One region of the Streptomyces sp. Y7 genome, then DNA from elsewhere that is predicted to be linked to it. Evidence: predicted binding sites of a transcription regulator. Region 1 holds the regulator's gene; each other region holds the start of a gene.
The links. The regulator HspR, encoded in region 1, represses chaperone genes until heat shock. The targets are predictions, from matches to a motif close to TTGAGNNNNNNNNNCTCAA.
Positions count from the first base shown of each region.

Region 1 (4,610 bases):
CGAGGACAAGGTTCCCGGTGAGGTCAAGACCGAGGTCGAGGCCGCCGTCGAGGAGCTGAAGACCGCGCTCAAGGGCGAGGACACCGCCGAGATCCGCACCGCCACCGAGAAGGTCGCCGCGGTCTCCCAGAAGGTCGGTCAGGCCATGTACGCCGACGCCCAGGCCGCTCAGGCCGCGGGTGGCGCCGAGGGTGCCGCCCCGGGTGGCGCCAAGGCCGACGACGACGTCGTGGACGCCGAGATCGTCGACGACGAGCGCAAGGACGGTGCCGCGTAATGACGGAGGAGACCCCGGGCTTCGAGGAGAAGCCCGACGTCCCCTCCGGCGCGACCCCTGACGACGCCGAGCCGAAGGCCGCTCCTCAGGAAGGGGCGGCCCCGGCCGGGGACGGAGCACCAGACGCCGGCTTGGTGGCGCAGCTGGACCAGGTACGTACGGCGCTCGGCGAGCGCACGATGGACCTCCAGCGGCTCCAGGCCGAGTACCAGAACTACCGCCGCCGTGTGGAGCGCGACCGGATCACGGTCAAGGAGATCGCCATCGCGAACCTCCTGACCGAGCTCCTGCCCGTGCTCGACGACATCGGCCGCGCGCGGGAACACGGCGAACTCGTGGGTGGGTTCAAGTCGGTGGCGGAGTCCCTGGAGACCGTCGCCGCCAAGATGGGCCTGCAGCAGTTCGGCAAGGAGGGCGAGCCCTTCGACCCGACGATCCACGAGGCGCTGATGCACTCCTACGCGCCGGACGTCACCGAGACGACCTGCGTCGCGATCCTCCAGCCGGGGTATCGCATCGGCGAGCGCACCATCCGCCCCGCGCGGGTGGCCGTCGCCGAGCCCCAGCCGGGCGCGCAGACCGTCAAGGAGGAGTCCGCCGAGACGGCCGACGACAAGGAGAACGGTGGCCCGGACGAGGGCTGACGTTGAACTGACGAGAGAGGAGGGGCGTCGAGGATGAGCACCAAGGACTTCATCGAGAAGGACTACTACAAGGTCCTCGGCGTCCCCAAGGACGCCACCGAGGCCGAGATCAAGAAGGCGTACCGGAAGCTCGCCCGCGAGTTCCACCCGGACGCCAACAAGGGCAACACCAAGGCGGAGGAGCGTTTCAAGGAGATCTCCGAGGCGAACGACGTCCTCGGCGACCCCAAGAAGCGCAAGGAGTACGACGAGGCACGCGCCCTGTTCGGCAACGGTGGCTTCCGCCCCGGGCCGGGCGGCGCGGGCGGCGGCTCCTTCAACTTCGACCTGGGGGACCTCTTCGGAGGCAACGCCCAGGGCGGGGGCCAGGGAGCCGGCGGCTTCGGCGGCGGACTCGGTGACGTCTTCGGGGGCCTTTTCAACCGCGGCGGTACGGGCACCACCCGTACCCAGCCCCGGCGCGGCCAGGACATCGACACCGAGGTCAGCCTCAGCTTCACCGAGGCGATCGAGGGCGCGACGGTCCCGCTGCGGATGACCGCGCAGTCGCCGTGCAAGGCGTGCGCGGGCACCGGCGACAAGAACGGCACGCCTCGGGTGTGCCCGACCTGCGTCGGCACCGGCCAGGTGGCCCGGGGTTCGGGCGGCGGCTTCTCGCTGACCGACCCCTGCCCCGACTGCAAGGGGCGCGGCCTGATCGCCGAGCACCCGTGCATGGAGTGCAAGGGCAGCGGCCGCGCCAAGTCGTCCCGGACCATGCAGGTCCGCATCCCCGCCGGGGTGTCGGACGGCCAGCGCATCCGGCTGCGCGGCAAGGGCGCGCCGGGCGAGCGCGGCGGCCCGGCCGGCGATCTGTACGTCACCGTGCACGTCGACACCCACCCGGTGTTCGGCCGCAAGGAGGACAACCTCACGGTGACCGTCCCCGTGACCTTCACGGAGGCGGCACTGGGCGGCGAGGTCAGGGTTCCCACCCTGGGCGGACCGCCGGTCACCCTGAAGTTGCCGCCCGGCACGCCCAACGGCCGCACCATGCGGGCGCGGGGCAAGGGCGCGGTCCGCAAGGACGGCACCCGCGGAGACCTGCTGGTCACCGTCGAGGTGAGTGTCCCGAAGGACCTTTCGGGGAAGGCTCGTGACGCGCTCGAGGCGTATCGCGAGGCGACCGCGGCTGAGGATCCGCGGGCGGAGCTGTTCGAGGCCGCGAAGGGAGCATGACGGAGATGGACGGTCGTCGACGAAACCCTTATGAACTGACCGAGGAAACCCCGGTCTACGTCATCTCGGTGGCGGCCCAGCTCTCCGGCCTGCACCCGCAGACACTGCGCCAGTACGACCGTCTGGGCCTGGTGTCCCCGGACCGCACGGCCGGCCGCGGCCGGCGCTACTCGGCCCGCGACATCGAACTGCTCCGCCAGGTGCAGGCGTTGTCGCAGGACGAGGGCATCAACCTGGCCGGCATCAAGCGCATCATCGAACTGGAGAACCAGGTCGCCGCGCTCCAGTCCCGGGTGGCCGAGCTCCAGTCGGCCGTCGAGGGCGCCGCGGCGGCGATGCAGCAGCGCGAGGCGGCGGTCCACGCGTCCTACCGCCGCGACCTGGTGCCGTACCAGGAGGTACAGCAGACCAGCGCGCTGGTGGTGTGGCGACCGAAGAAGCCGAAGGACTAGGCGGACGCGCACGCGCACGGAAAAGGGGCCCGGAGGATTCTCCGGGCCCCTTTCCTGTGCCGTCGGCAGCGGACTGCCAGCCGCCGATTGTCAGCGGCCGACGAAGAACTCCAGCGAGGCGCTCTGCGTGCCCTGACGGCCGTAGGCGTCCACGGCGTACACCTCCGCGATGCAGGGGCCGTTGTAGGGAGCCGTCCAGGAGAGCGACCCCGTGGTGGAGAACCGGGTGCCGCTGCTGCCGCAGGCGCCCGAGATCTCCCAGGAGTAGCCCTTGAGGACGCGTGCTTCGTCGCCCGTGCCGGGGGCGGCGGTGACCTGGATCGGACTGCGCGCAGGTATCCCCGCGGTGACCAGGGTCAGCTTCGGCGCGACCGGGCCGCTCGCGGTGGCCGGCGTCAGACGGTCGACCGTGGTCTCCGCGGAGGGGGCGGAGTCGGTGTCCTGGGCGTCGACGGCCGCCACGTAGTAGTACGCCGTGCCCTTCGGGGCCGAGGTGTCTGCGTACGACGTGCCGGACGTGGCGCCCAGAAGGCTCCAGGCGCCGATGGCGGTGGTGCGGCGGTAGACCCGGTAGCCGGTGACCCCGGCGTCCTCGGCCGCGGTCCACGTCAGCTTCGTGGAGGCGTCGGCGGGTGTTCCGGTGAGACCCGTGGGGGCGGCGACGGCCGACGCCACGGGGCGGGTGACCACCACGGAGTCGGAGACCGGGGCGGTGTTGCCGACGGCGTCGACGGCCACCACCTCGTAGTTGTAGGCCAGGCCCGCGGGCGCGACGGGGTCCGTCCAGGACGTGCCGAAGACGATCTGCGGGCCGTCCATGTCCGACTGGCCGCCCTCCGCGCCCCACACCTCGTAGTGGTGCACGTCCTTCGACGTCGAGGCCTTCCACGTGAGGGAGTTGCCTGCCGTCGTCCCCAGCGCCGACACGGTCTCGACCCGCGCCGGGGCCGTCCGGTCGACCGTGACCACCGCCTGGTCGGCCGTCCCCGACGAGGAGTTGCCCGCCCTGTCGTAGGCGCGGACCTCGTAGTAGTACGTGTCGCCGGTCAGCGGGAGGGTGGTGTCGGTGTACGTGGTGGAGGTCGTCGTCGCGAGGGGTGCGCTGCCGTAGGAGGTGCCCTTGAGGCGGCGGTACACGCGGTAGCCGGCGAGGTCCATCTCCGGGCTCTTCGTCCAGGTCAGCGTGGCCTTGCCGGTGGCCGTGTCGTAGGTGACCTTCATGCCGGTGGGCGTGAGGGGTGTGACCTTGTCGACGGTCGCCGAAGTGCTGGGGGTGTAGCCGAACTTGACCTTCGCGCTGCCGGTCCAGTTGACGTAGTCGACGCGCAGGGTGTGCTTGCCCGCGGGGACGGTGACGTTGACGGTCTTGGAGACGGTCGTGGAGGTGTTCTTCCACAGGTCGATCTTGCGGCTGCCGTCGAGGTAGACGCGGATGCCGTCCAGGGCGGAGGCGGAGAGGGCGAAGGGGCCGCCGGAGCCGAAGTCGCGCGTCACGGTCCAGCGGACGGCGAAGTTGTCCTTCGGGAGGCCGGAGGCGGGGGCGTTGGTGCCCCAGTCCTGGTCGATCGCGGTGTCGCAGTCCGTCTTCTTCGGTGTGCCCGAAAAGGACGTGTTCGCGAAGAACTGCCGCTTGAAGACCGGCGATGCGCAGGTCACGGCGGCGGACGCGGGCGTCGTCGAGAGCAGGGTGCCCGCGGTGGCGAGCACGACCGTCGCCGCGGCCGCGGCGGTCGTGCGTCTGGCTGGGTTCATTCGATCCTCTGGTCGAGTGCGGGACAGCGGTGGGCGCTGTCCTCATCTGGACTCGCGAGGAATGGGGTTGGTTGTACGGATCTTGGTCGCGCGCTCGATCAAGGTTTGGTGACGGGGTTGTAAGGGGTGTTTGGAGAGGTTCCGCTCCGTCTCCACATGATCAGCGGAGCGTGGTGTTGCGCACTCGTTAAGTGATTCCGCTTGACGCTGAGGGCCGTCGGCGCGTTGGCTTTTCAGTCATCTGGGCGCGTTGGCGCGCCCGTGTCC
Region 1 covers NZ_JBIDDQ010000003.1:444,937-449,546, forward strand. Annotated here, with positions in the region: gene dnaK (molecular chaperone DnaK) at 1-277, shown strand, start outside; gene grpE (nucleotide exchange factor GrpE) at 277-921, shown strand; gene dnaJ (molecular chaperone DnaJ) at 955-2,139, shown strand; gene ACGFW6_RS13155 (heat shock protein transcriptional repressor HspR) at 2,145-2,591, shown strand; gene ACGFW6_RS13160 (fibronectin type III domain-containing protein) at 2,682-4,343, opposite strand.

Region 2 (4,610 bases), on a different contig from region 1:
GACGCCGGCGCGGTGTGCCGCGAGGAGCTTCTGCTTCACGCCGCCGATCGGGAGGACCCGGCCGGTCAGCGAGACCTCGCCCGTCATCGCCACGTCCGTGCGGACCAGCCGGCCCGAGAGCAGCGACGCCAGCGCGGTCGTCATGGTGACGCCGGCGCTCGGGCCGTCCTTCGGGACCGCGCCCGCCGGGAAGTGGATGTGCACGCCCCGGTCCTTGAGGTCGGCGACCGGCAGTTCCAGTTCGGCGCCGTGGGAGCGCAGGAAGGACAGGGCGATCTGTGCGCTCTCCTTCATCACGTCACCCAGCTGGCCCGTCAGGGTCAGCCCCGCCGCGCCCGTCTCCGGGTCGGCCAGCGACGCCTCCACGAACAGGACGTCACCGCCCGCGCCCGTGACCGCGAGTCCGGTCGCCACGCCGGGCACCGCGGTGCGGCGCTCCGCCGGGTCCTGGGCGGACTCGGGCACGTGGTGCGGCCGGCCGATGAGCGCGCGCAGATCCTCCGCGCCGATCGTGAACGGCAGCTTCCGGTCGCCCAATTCGTGCTCGGCGGCCACCTTGCGGAGCAGCCGTGCGATGGAGCGCTCCAGGTTACGGACGCCCGCCTCGCGCGTGTACTCGCCGGCGAGCCTGCGCAGGGCGTCGTCGCCGATGGCGACCTCGTCCCTGTTCAGGCCGGCCCGCTCCAGCTGGCGCGGGAGCAGGTGGTCACGGGCGATGACGATCTTCTCGTCCTCGGTGTAGCCGTCGAGACGGACCAGTTCCATCCGGTCGAGGAGCGCCTCGGGGATGGCCTCCAGGACGTTCGCCGTGGCCAGGAACACCACGTCGCTCAGGTCGAGTTCGACCTCCAGGTAGTGGTCACGGAACGTGTGGTTCTGGGCCGGGTCCAGGACCTCCAGGAGGGCCGCCGCGGGGTCGCCGCGGAAGTCCGAGCCCACCTTGTCGATCTCGTCGAGCAGGACGACCGGGTTCATCGAACCGGCCTCCTTGATGGCACGGACGATCCGGCCGGGCAGCGCGCCGACGTACGTACGGCGGTGGCCGCGGATCTCCGCCTCGTCCCGGACACCGCCGAGGGCGACCCGGACGAACTTGCGGCCCATCGCGTGCGCGACGGACTCGCCGAGCGAGGTCTTGCCGACGCCGGGCGGGCCGACCAGCGCCAGCACGGCACCGCCGCGCCGGCCGCCGACGACGCCCAGGCCGCGGTCGCTGCGGCGCTTGCGCACCGCCAGGTACTCGGTGATCCGCTCCTTCACGTCCTCCAGGCCGGCGTGCTCGGCGTCCAGCACACCCTTGGCGCCCTGGATGTCGTAGGCGTCCTCGGTCCGTTCGTTCCACGGCAGTTCGAGGACGGTGTCCAGCCAGGTGCGGATCCAGGAGCCCTCCGGGGACTGGTCGCTGGACCGCTCCAGCTTGTCGACCTCCTTGAGAGCCGCGTCGCGGACGTTCTCCGGCAGGTCGGCGGCCTCCACGCGGGTGCGGTAGTCGTCGGACTCCTCGCCGTCCTGTTCGCCGTTGAGCTCGCGCAGTTCCTTGCGGACCGCTTCGAGCTGGCGGCGCAGCAGGAACTCGCGCTGCTGCTTGTCGACGCCTTCCTGGACGTCCTTGGCGATGGTCTCGGCGACATCCTGCTCGGCGAGGTGGTCGCGCAGTTGCTGGGTGGCGAGCTTGAGGCGGGCGACCGGGTCGGCGGTCTCCAGCAGCTCGATCTTCTGTTCGGTGGTCAGGAACGGCGAGTAGCCGGAGTTGTCCGCGAGCTGGGAGACGTCGTCGATGGCCTGGACACGGTCCACGACCTGCCAGGCGCCGCGCTTGCGCAGCCAGGCGGTGGCGAGGGCCTTGTACTCCTTCACCAGTTCGCCGACCTGTCCGGGCAGCGGCTCGGGCACGCTTTCGTCGATGCGCGTTCCCTCGACCCACAGCGCGGCACCCGGTCCGTTCGTCCCGGCGCCGATGCGCACCCGGCCGCGACCGCGGATCAGGGCGCCCGGGTCGCCGTCGGCCAGCCGGCCGACCTGTTCGACGGTGCCGAGCACACCGGTGCCCGGGTACGTGCCGTCGATGCGTGGCACCAGCAGCACCCGGGGCTTTCCGGGTGTGGAGCGGGCGGCGGCCTGGGCGGCCTCCACCGCGGCGCGTACATCGGCGTCGTTCAAGTCCAGAGGGACCACCATTCCGGGCAGCACTACCTCGTCGTCGAGCGGCAGCACGGGCAGGGTGAGCGAAGTGGACGTCGAAGCCATGATCTCCCCTTCGGCAGTCAAGTTGAGTTATGCCGACTCAATGCTTGGGGTGGCCCGAATGTTCCCCGGCCCGCGTTCGCTGTGAGCGATCATCGTCGGCACAGGCCGTGACCTCGCCTTTCGTAGGTGAACGCTCGCCGGGGCCCGTAGCTTCCGAGTGGGGCACAGGTATGAGGGAGAGCGTGAGGGAGAACGCCGCTCACACAGCCGGGACGGGCAGCGCCGCGCGCCACCGCCGCACGAGGGGCCACAGCCCGACCCCGATGACCAGGGCGATCAGATGCCCCCAACCGGTCAGCGGGTCGGTGAGGCGCAGCAGGTCCTGGACGAGCATCGCGCCGAACAGCGTCAGCACGGGCCACCGCAGCCACGGCCTCAGCAGCCCGGTCAGCGCGCCGATGCTGGTCGCGACACCGAAGCTGACGCCGTAGTCGAGGCGGTGCAGCGAGCTGTCGGGAAGGTGCCCGGCCAGCACCGCGAGCCCCACGGGCACCTCGGTCGCGAGGGTGGCCAGGACGTGCCCGAACAGGAAGACGACGGCCGTGCGGGCACCGCCGATCCGCCGCTCCAGCGCGGTCAGCACCAGCAGGAAGCAGAGCGTGTACGGCGCCACGATCCCGCCCGCGATCCACAGCGCACTGCCGAACAGCACCGTCACGGGCGTGTGCACGAGGTGCGCCACGTCGGTGCTGGAGCCCTGGTGGAGGGCGTGGACCAGCGAGGGGTCGGCGTAGGTGGCCATCAGTGAGGTGACGGCGAGGACGACGGCGTAGCCGAAGGTGAACGGTGTGCCGGTGGGGGTGGGGAGCAGCCGCCAGGGGCGCAGGGAGCGTGCCCGGGCTCTCGGGGCCGCGGCTTCACGTGCGCCCGCTTCGCCACCGGCGAGGTCCGGCGCCGGGGAGGACACGGCGGACGCGCCCACGGGCCGGCGCTGGCGCGGCATCCCGTCCAGCAGACCCGCGGTGTCGGGCAGACCGGCCGCACGGGAAGGAGCCCGCTCCGGGTCGGCCCCCGTCGCACCCGCAGCCACCGTCGGTTCCACGCTGAGGCGCTCCTTCCGTTCTCCCTCAGCGTTGGCCCGCTTCACCCTCCATGTCTGTGACGGTCGCCACACGACAGCCGATTCTCAGCAACCTCTCAAGAAGCAGACGCGTCCTCACGGGACGGGCCCGCGCGGGAACGCCCCGCCGGGAACGGGCTCACGCCTCCTGCGGCAGTCCCGTCCCCGCGACCGTGAGAGCGGGAACGGGCTCACGCCTCCTGCGGCAGTCCCGTCCCCGCGACCGTGAGAGCCCGCAGCAGCCGGTCCGCGTACGCCCGCAGCCGTCCGGCCATGTCGAAGCCCCGGGGATCGAGCACCCACTGGAGCTGGAGCCCGTCCATGACGGCGACCACTTCCTGCGCGACGGCCGCCGGGTCGGTGCCGGGTCTCAGTTCCCCGGCGTCGACGGCCCTGCCCAGCGTGACCGTGAGGTGCCCGACCACCTGGCCGTAGCGCTCGACGAAGTAGGCGTGCGCGGGGTGGCCGGGCTCGCCCGCCTCGGCGGCCAGGACGTTGAACATCCGGGTACGGCCCAGGCGCGTGCTGTTGTACTCGGCGATCGCCACCAGGACCCCGAGGCACTCGGCGGCCGAGCCGAACTCGCGGGAGAAGAACTTCGCCTCGTCGGCCTCGTCGGTGTGCGCGAGGACCTGCACCAGCAGATCCTCCTTGCTGCGGAAGTGGTGCAGCAGTCCGCCCTGGCTGATGCCGACGTCCTTGGCGATCCGGGCCAGCGAGGAGGCGTGGAAGCCCCACTGCGCGAAGTGCTCGACGGCCGCGTCCAGGATCCGCAGCCGGCGCTCGTCGCCGACGGCGTAGGTGCCGCGACCTGGGCTTCTGCCGACGGTTCCAGGGGTGTGCTCGCGCTCCATGGCGGTCACACTAGCCGACGCCGAATCGTTGATTACACGTGTAACCATCCCCTGTTTTCAAGCCGCGTGCAGCATGATTCTGGCCACCCGACGAAAACCTAGTACCCACTCGGTTTTGCTGCTTCCCTGATCGGGCCGGCGCGCAAGGAAGCGCGCCCGTCCCCCTGGAGGCCGCCATGGCACTGAGCCACGACGCCCCGCTCGACCGAACGGCGGCCCAGCCCGTCGAGCACTCCCCACGGCCCGCCCCCGCCCGGCTGGTCGCCGCCCTCGCCTTCGCCCAGTTCGGCGCGTATCTCGCCGTCCTCACCCCGGTCATGGTGACCCTCGCGCTGCGGGTGAACCAGATCGTCCCGGAGTCCGAGCGCGGCTCGGCGCTCGGTCGGGTGCTGTCCGTCGGAGCCCTGCTCGCGATGCTGGGCAACCCGGTCTTCGGCGCCCTCTCCGAC
Region 2 covers NZ_JBIDDQ010000015.1:11,642-16,251, forward strand. Annotated here, with positions in the region: gene lon (endopeptidase La) at 1-2,247, opposite strand, end outside; gene ACGFW6_RS29430 (rhomboid-like protein) at 2,447-3,289, opposite strand; gene ACGFW6_RS29435 (TetR/AcrR family transcriptional regulator) at 3,499-4,161, opposite strand; gene ACGFW6_RS29440 (MFS transporter) at 4,338-4,610, shown strand, end outside.
Region 2: the regulator HspR is predicted to act here: its motif matches at 2,270-2,288, upstream of lon (endopeptidase La).

Region 3 (4,610 bases), on a different contig from region 1:
GCCTCACCGACTTCGGCACGCCGTACGCGTCCGTCCTGGACGCCGTGTGCGCGACCCTGCCGACCGAACGCACGGGGGTGCGCCCATGACGACGCTGCTGTGGGGCGTCCTGCCCTATGTCACCTTCGCCCTGCTGGTCGCGGGGCTGGTCTGGCGGCACCGCTACGACCGCTTCGGCTGGACCACGCGTTCCTCCCAGGTCTATGAGTCGAGGCTGCTGAACATCGCCTCGCCCGCCTTCCACTACGGCATCCTGTTCGTGCTGGTCGGCCATCTGGTGGGCCTGTTCGTCCCGGAGTCCTGGACGCACTCGCTCGGTGTGAGCGAGCACGCGTACCACCTGCTCTCCCTGTACGGCGGCACCGCGGCCGGCGCGCTGACCGTCGCCGGGATCGCCCTGCTGATCTACCGGCGCCGCACGAACGCACCGGTGTTCCGGGCGACCACGGCCAACGACAAGCTGATGTACGTCGTGCTGCTCGGCGCGATCGTGCTCGGCATGGTCGCCAAACTCACCCACGTCTCCGGCGACGGCTACGACTACCGCCGGTCCATCGCCCCGTGGGCCCGCAGCCTGTTCACCCTCCAGCCCGACCTGGACCGGATGACGGGCGTGCCGGTGCTGTACCAGATCCACGCGGTCGTCGGCATGGCGCTGATCGCGCTGGTGCCGTACACCCGGCTGGTGCACATGTTCAGCGCGCCGGTGCAGTACCTGTTCCGGCCGTACCTGGTGTACCGCAGCCGCGACCCCCGGGACCTGGGGCCGCGGCCGGAGCGGCGGGGCTGGGAGAAGACGGGCTCCTAGGCCGCCGGGCCCTTCTGGTCCCTCTCGTCGTCGACGATCTCCGCGTCGACCACGTCGTCGTCCGGTGCCGCGCTCTGCTCGGTGCCGGTGCCGGTGCCGGCGTCGGCCGTGGTGTCCGTCGGGGTCTGCTGGGACTGGGCGTACATCGCCTGGCCCATCTGCTGGCTGACCGTGGCGAGCTTCTCGATGCCGGTGCGCAGGACGTTCGTCTCGGCGTTGCGCTCCAACTGCTCCTTCAGCTCCGTGATCGCCGCCTCGACCTCGGTCTTGGTGTCGGCCGGGACCTTGTCCTCGTTGTCGCGCAGGAACTTCTCGGTCTGGTAGACGAGCTGCTCGCCCTGGTTGCGGGTCTCGGCGGCCTCGCGGCGCTTGTGGTCCTCCTCGGCGTACTGCTCGGCCTCCCGCATCATCCGGTCGATGTCGTCCTTGGGCAGCGCCGAGCCGCCGGTCACGGTCATCTTCTGCTCACGGCCCGTCGCGAGGTCCTTCGCCGAGACGTGCATGATGCCGTTGGCGTCGATGTCGAAGGCGACCTCGATCTGCGGCACTCCGCGCGGGGCGGGCGGCAGGCCGGTGAGGTCGAAGACGCCGAGCTTCTTGTTGTACGCGGCGATCTCGCGTTCGCCCTGGTAGACCTGGATGCCGACCGAGGGCTGGTTGTCGGCGGCGGTCGTGAAGATCTCCGAACGCCGGGTCGGGATCGTCGTGTTGCGCTCGATGAGCTTCGTCATGATGCCGCCCTTGGTCTCGATGCCCAGGGACAGCGGGGTGACGTCGAGCAGCAGGACGTCCTTGACGTCGCCGCGGATGACGCCCGCCTGCAGGGCCGCGCCGACGGCCACGACCTCGTCGGGGTTGACGCCCTTGTGCGGGTCCTTGCCGGTGAGTTCCTTGACCAGGTCGGTGACGGCGGGCATCCGGGTGGAGCCGCCGACGAGGATGACGTGATCGACCGCGGAGAGCTTGATGCCGGCGTCCTTGACCGCCTGGTGGAAGGGGGTCTTGCAGCGGTCGAGGAGGTCCGCGGTGAGCTCCTGGAACTGCGCGCGGGTCAGCTTCTCGTCGAGGTGGAGGGGGCCCTCGGCGGAGGCGGTGATGTAGGGCAGGTTGATCGTGGTCTCGGAGGAGCTGGACAGCTCGATCTTGGCCTTCTCGGCGCCCTCGCGCAGCCGCTGCAGCGCCATCTTGTCGTTGCCGAGGTCGATGCCGTTCTGGCCCTTGAACTTCTTCACCAGGTACTCGACGACCCGCTGGTCCCAGTCGTCGCCGCCGAGGTGCGTGTCGCCGTTGGTGGCCTTGACCTCGATGACACCGTCGCCGATCTCCAGCAGCGAGACGTCGAAGGTTCCGCCGCCGAGGTCGAAGACCAGCACGGTCTGCTCCTCGCCGCGGTCCAGGCCGTAGGCGAGGGCGGCGGCCGTGGGCTCGTTGATGATCCTCAGGACCTTCAGGCCCGCGATCTCCCCGGCCTCCTTGGTGGCCTGCCGCTGGGCGTCGTCGAAGTAGGCGGGGACCGTGATCACCGCGTCGGTGACGTCCTCGCCGAGATAGGACTCGGCGTCCCGCTTCAGCTTCTGCAGCACCCGGGCCGACAGCTCCTGGGCCCGGTAGCGGGTGCCGTCGATGTCGCCCTGCTCGGGGAAACGCCAGTTCGAGTCCCCCATGTACCGCTTCACGGAGCGGGCGGTGCGCTCGACGTTGGTCACCGCCTGCCGCTTGGCCACCTCCCCCACGAGCACCTCGCCGTTCTTGGCGAAGGCCACGACCGACGGCGTGGTCCTGGCCCCCTCCGCATTGGCGACGACCGTGGGTTCGCCGCCCTCCAGAACGGCGACCACCGAGTTCGTGGTCCCGAGATCGATCCCGACCGCGCGTGCCATCGCTGTCCCCTTCCGCCAGGGCACCCCTTGAACTCCAGCACAAAACTTGAGTGGGCTCTTGTCAATGGGGCGAGTGACCCGGGGGGCGGGTACCAAACGGCGGCTGAGCGGGCGCTCAGGGGTCGGGGGGCAGGCCCGGAGGGCCGCCCCCCGAGGGGCGCGGGGAACTGCGCGACCAGCCACGACGGCGCCGTGGGGACGCTCGGCCCCTCGCGGCTCCCCGCGGAGCGCTATGCCAGCTTCGCCGACAGCGTGATCGTCGTCCCCGTCAGCGCCTGACTGACCGGGCAGTTCTTCTTGGCGTCCTCCGCGGCCGCGACGAACGCGTCGTTGTCGATGCCCGGAACCGTCCCCTCCACGGTCAGGTGGATCCCGGTGATCCCCTCACCCGGCTGGAAGTTCACGTCGGCCGAGGTGACGAGCTTGGTGGGCGGCGTGCCGGCGCCGTTCAGGGCGTGCGACAGCGCCATCGAGAAGCAGCTGGAGTGCGCGGCGGCGATGAGCTCCTCGGGGCTGGTCTTGCCGTTCGCGTCCTGGGAGCGCGAGGCCCACGTGACCGGCTGCGCGGCGATGGCGCCAGAAGAGTCGAAGTTGACGACACCGTTGCCCTCGAGCAGGTTGCCTTCCCAGACGGTGTGTGCGGAGCGCGTGGTAGCCACGATTCTTCCTTTCGCGTGGGGGCCCGTTTCCTGGGTCCGTGCCCCCATCCGATCACACTCCGGCTCAACTCACCCGGAAGACCGGCCCACGCGGGGTGAACGGCAGGCGACGTCCCGGGGGAATCAGGTACGCGTGCTCGCGGCGCACCCGCAGCACGTCGCACCAGCCGTCCGTGATGACCAGGACGGGCGCACCGGGCGGGAAGTCGTCCGCGCGCAGCAACAGATCGATGCCGGGCTGGAGAACCGTGCCGCCACGGCCGCGCACCCGTACCCGCCCGGCGATGTCCGTCACCGGCACGTACCCGGCGTCGTACGGCCCCGCGTCGCAGAACACCACGCGCGCGGCCGGTACGTCCCGCGCCTCGGCGTACGAGGCGATCGCGCCGAGCGCCTTGCCGAGCAGGCCCGCGCTCATGGAGCCCGAGGTGTCGAGGACGACGCCGAAGGTGCAGCGGGCGATCTCCTCGGGCGGGAAGTAGCGGCCCGCGCGCGGGATTTCGGGCGTGGAGGCCTGGCGGCGGGCGGGGCGGGCGTACGTCCGCACCGGCTCCGGGCGGGGCACGAACTCGTCGAACCAGCGGGCCAGTCGGGCGTCCCAGGGCAGCGGCGGATGGCTGAGCGCGCGGATCTCCTGGACCAGGCCACCGGGCAGGAAGCCGCGTTCCTGCTGCTGGTGCAGGTCCAGGCCCTGGCACAGGCCGCGGCGGTAGAACTCGTCCAGGTCGACGTAGTCGCCGGGCGCGCCGAGCGGGGCACCGAGCACATCGCCGACGCCCTTGCCGCGCAGGGTGGCCAGCCGGCGCATCCGGCGCAGGTCGCCGCCGATCCGGTCGTAGACCTCCTCCGCCGACAGACCCGTCAACTCCTGGTCGTACAGCAGCCCTTGGGGCATCTCACCCACCTGCATCTCGCGCAGCCAGCCGTTGATGACGTAGTCGCAGGCGACGTTGAACAGGTAGGGGTCGCGGCCGCCGCAGCGGTCGCCGTGCCGCAGGGCGGCGTGCAGCATCTCGTGGGCGAGGATGAACCGCCATTCCTCGGGCTCGAACTGGCGCAGCGGGTTGATGTAGATCTCGCCGGCCTCGGCGTTGACGGCGGCGACGGCGATGCCGTGGGCGCGGGCGAGTTCGGCGTCGGCGACCAGCTTGATGCCGGCCGCGATGCCGCCGAGCAGCGGGTAGGACGTGATGAACCACTCCAGCGCCCACTGCCAGGGCCGCTTCTTGACGGGTTCGCCGAGCATGGAGTCACGGCGGCCGC
Region 3 covers NZ_JBIDDQ010000028.1:63,702-68,311, reverse strand. Annotated here, with positions in the region: gene narJ (nitrate reductase molybdenum cofactor assembly chaperone) at 1-89, shown strand, start outside; gene narI (respiratory nitrate reductase subunit gamma) at 86-808, shown strand; gene dnaK (molecular chaperone DnaK) at 805-2,688, opposite strand; gene ACGFW6_RS38380 (OsmC family protein) at 2,919-3,347, opposite strand; gene ACGFW6_RS38375 (hypothetical protein) at 3,412-4,610, opposite strand, start outside.
Region 3: the regulator HspR is predicted to act here: its motif matches at 2,735-2,753, upstream of dnaK (molecular chaperone DnaK).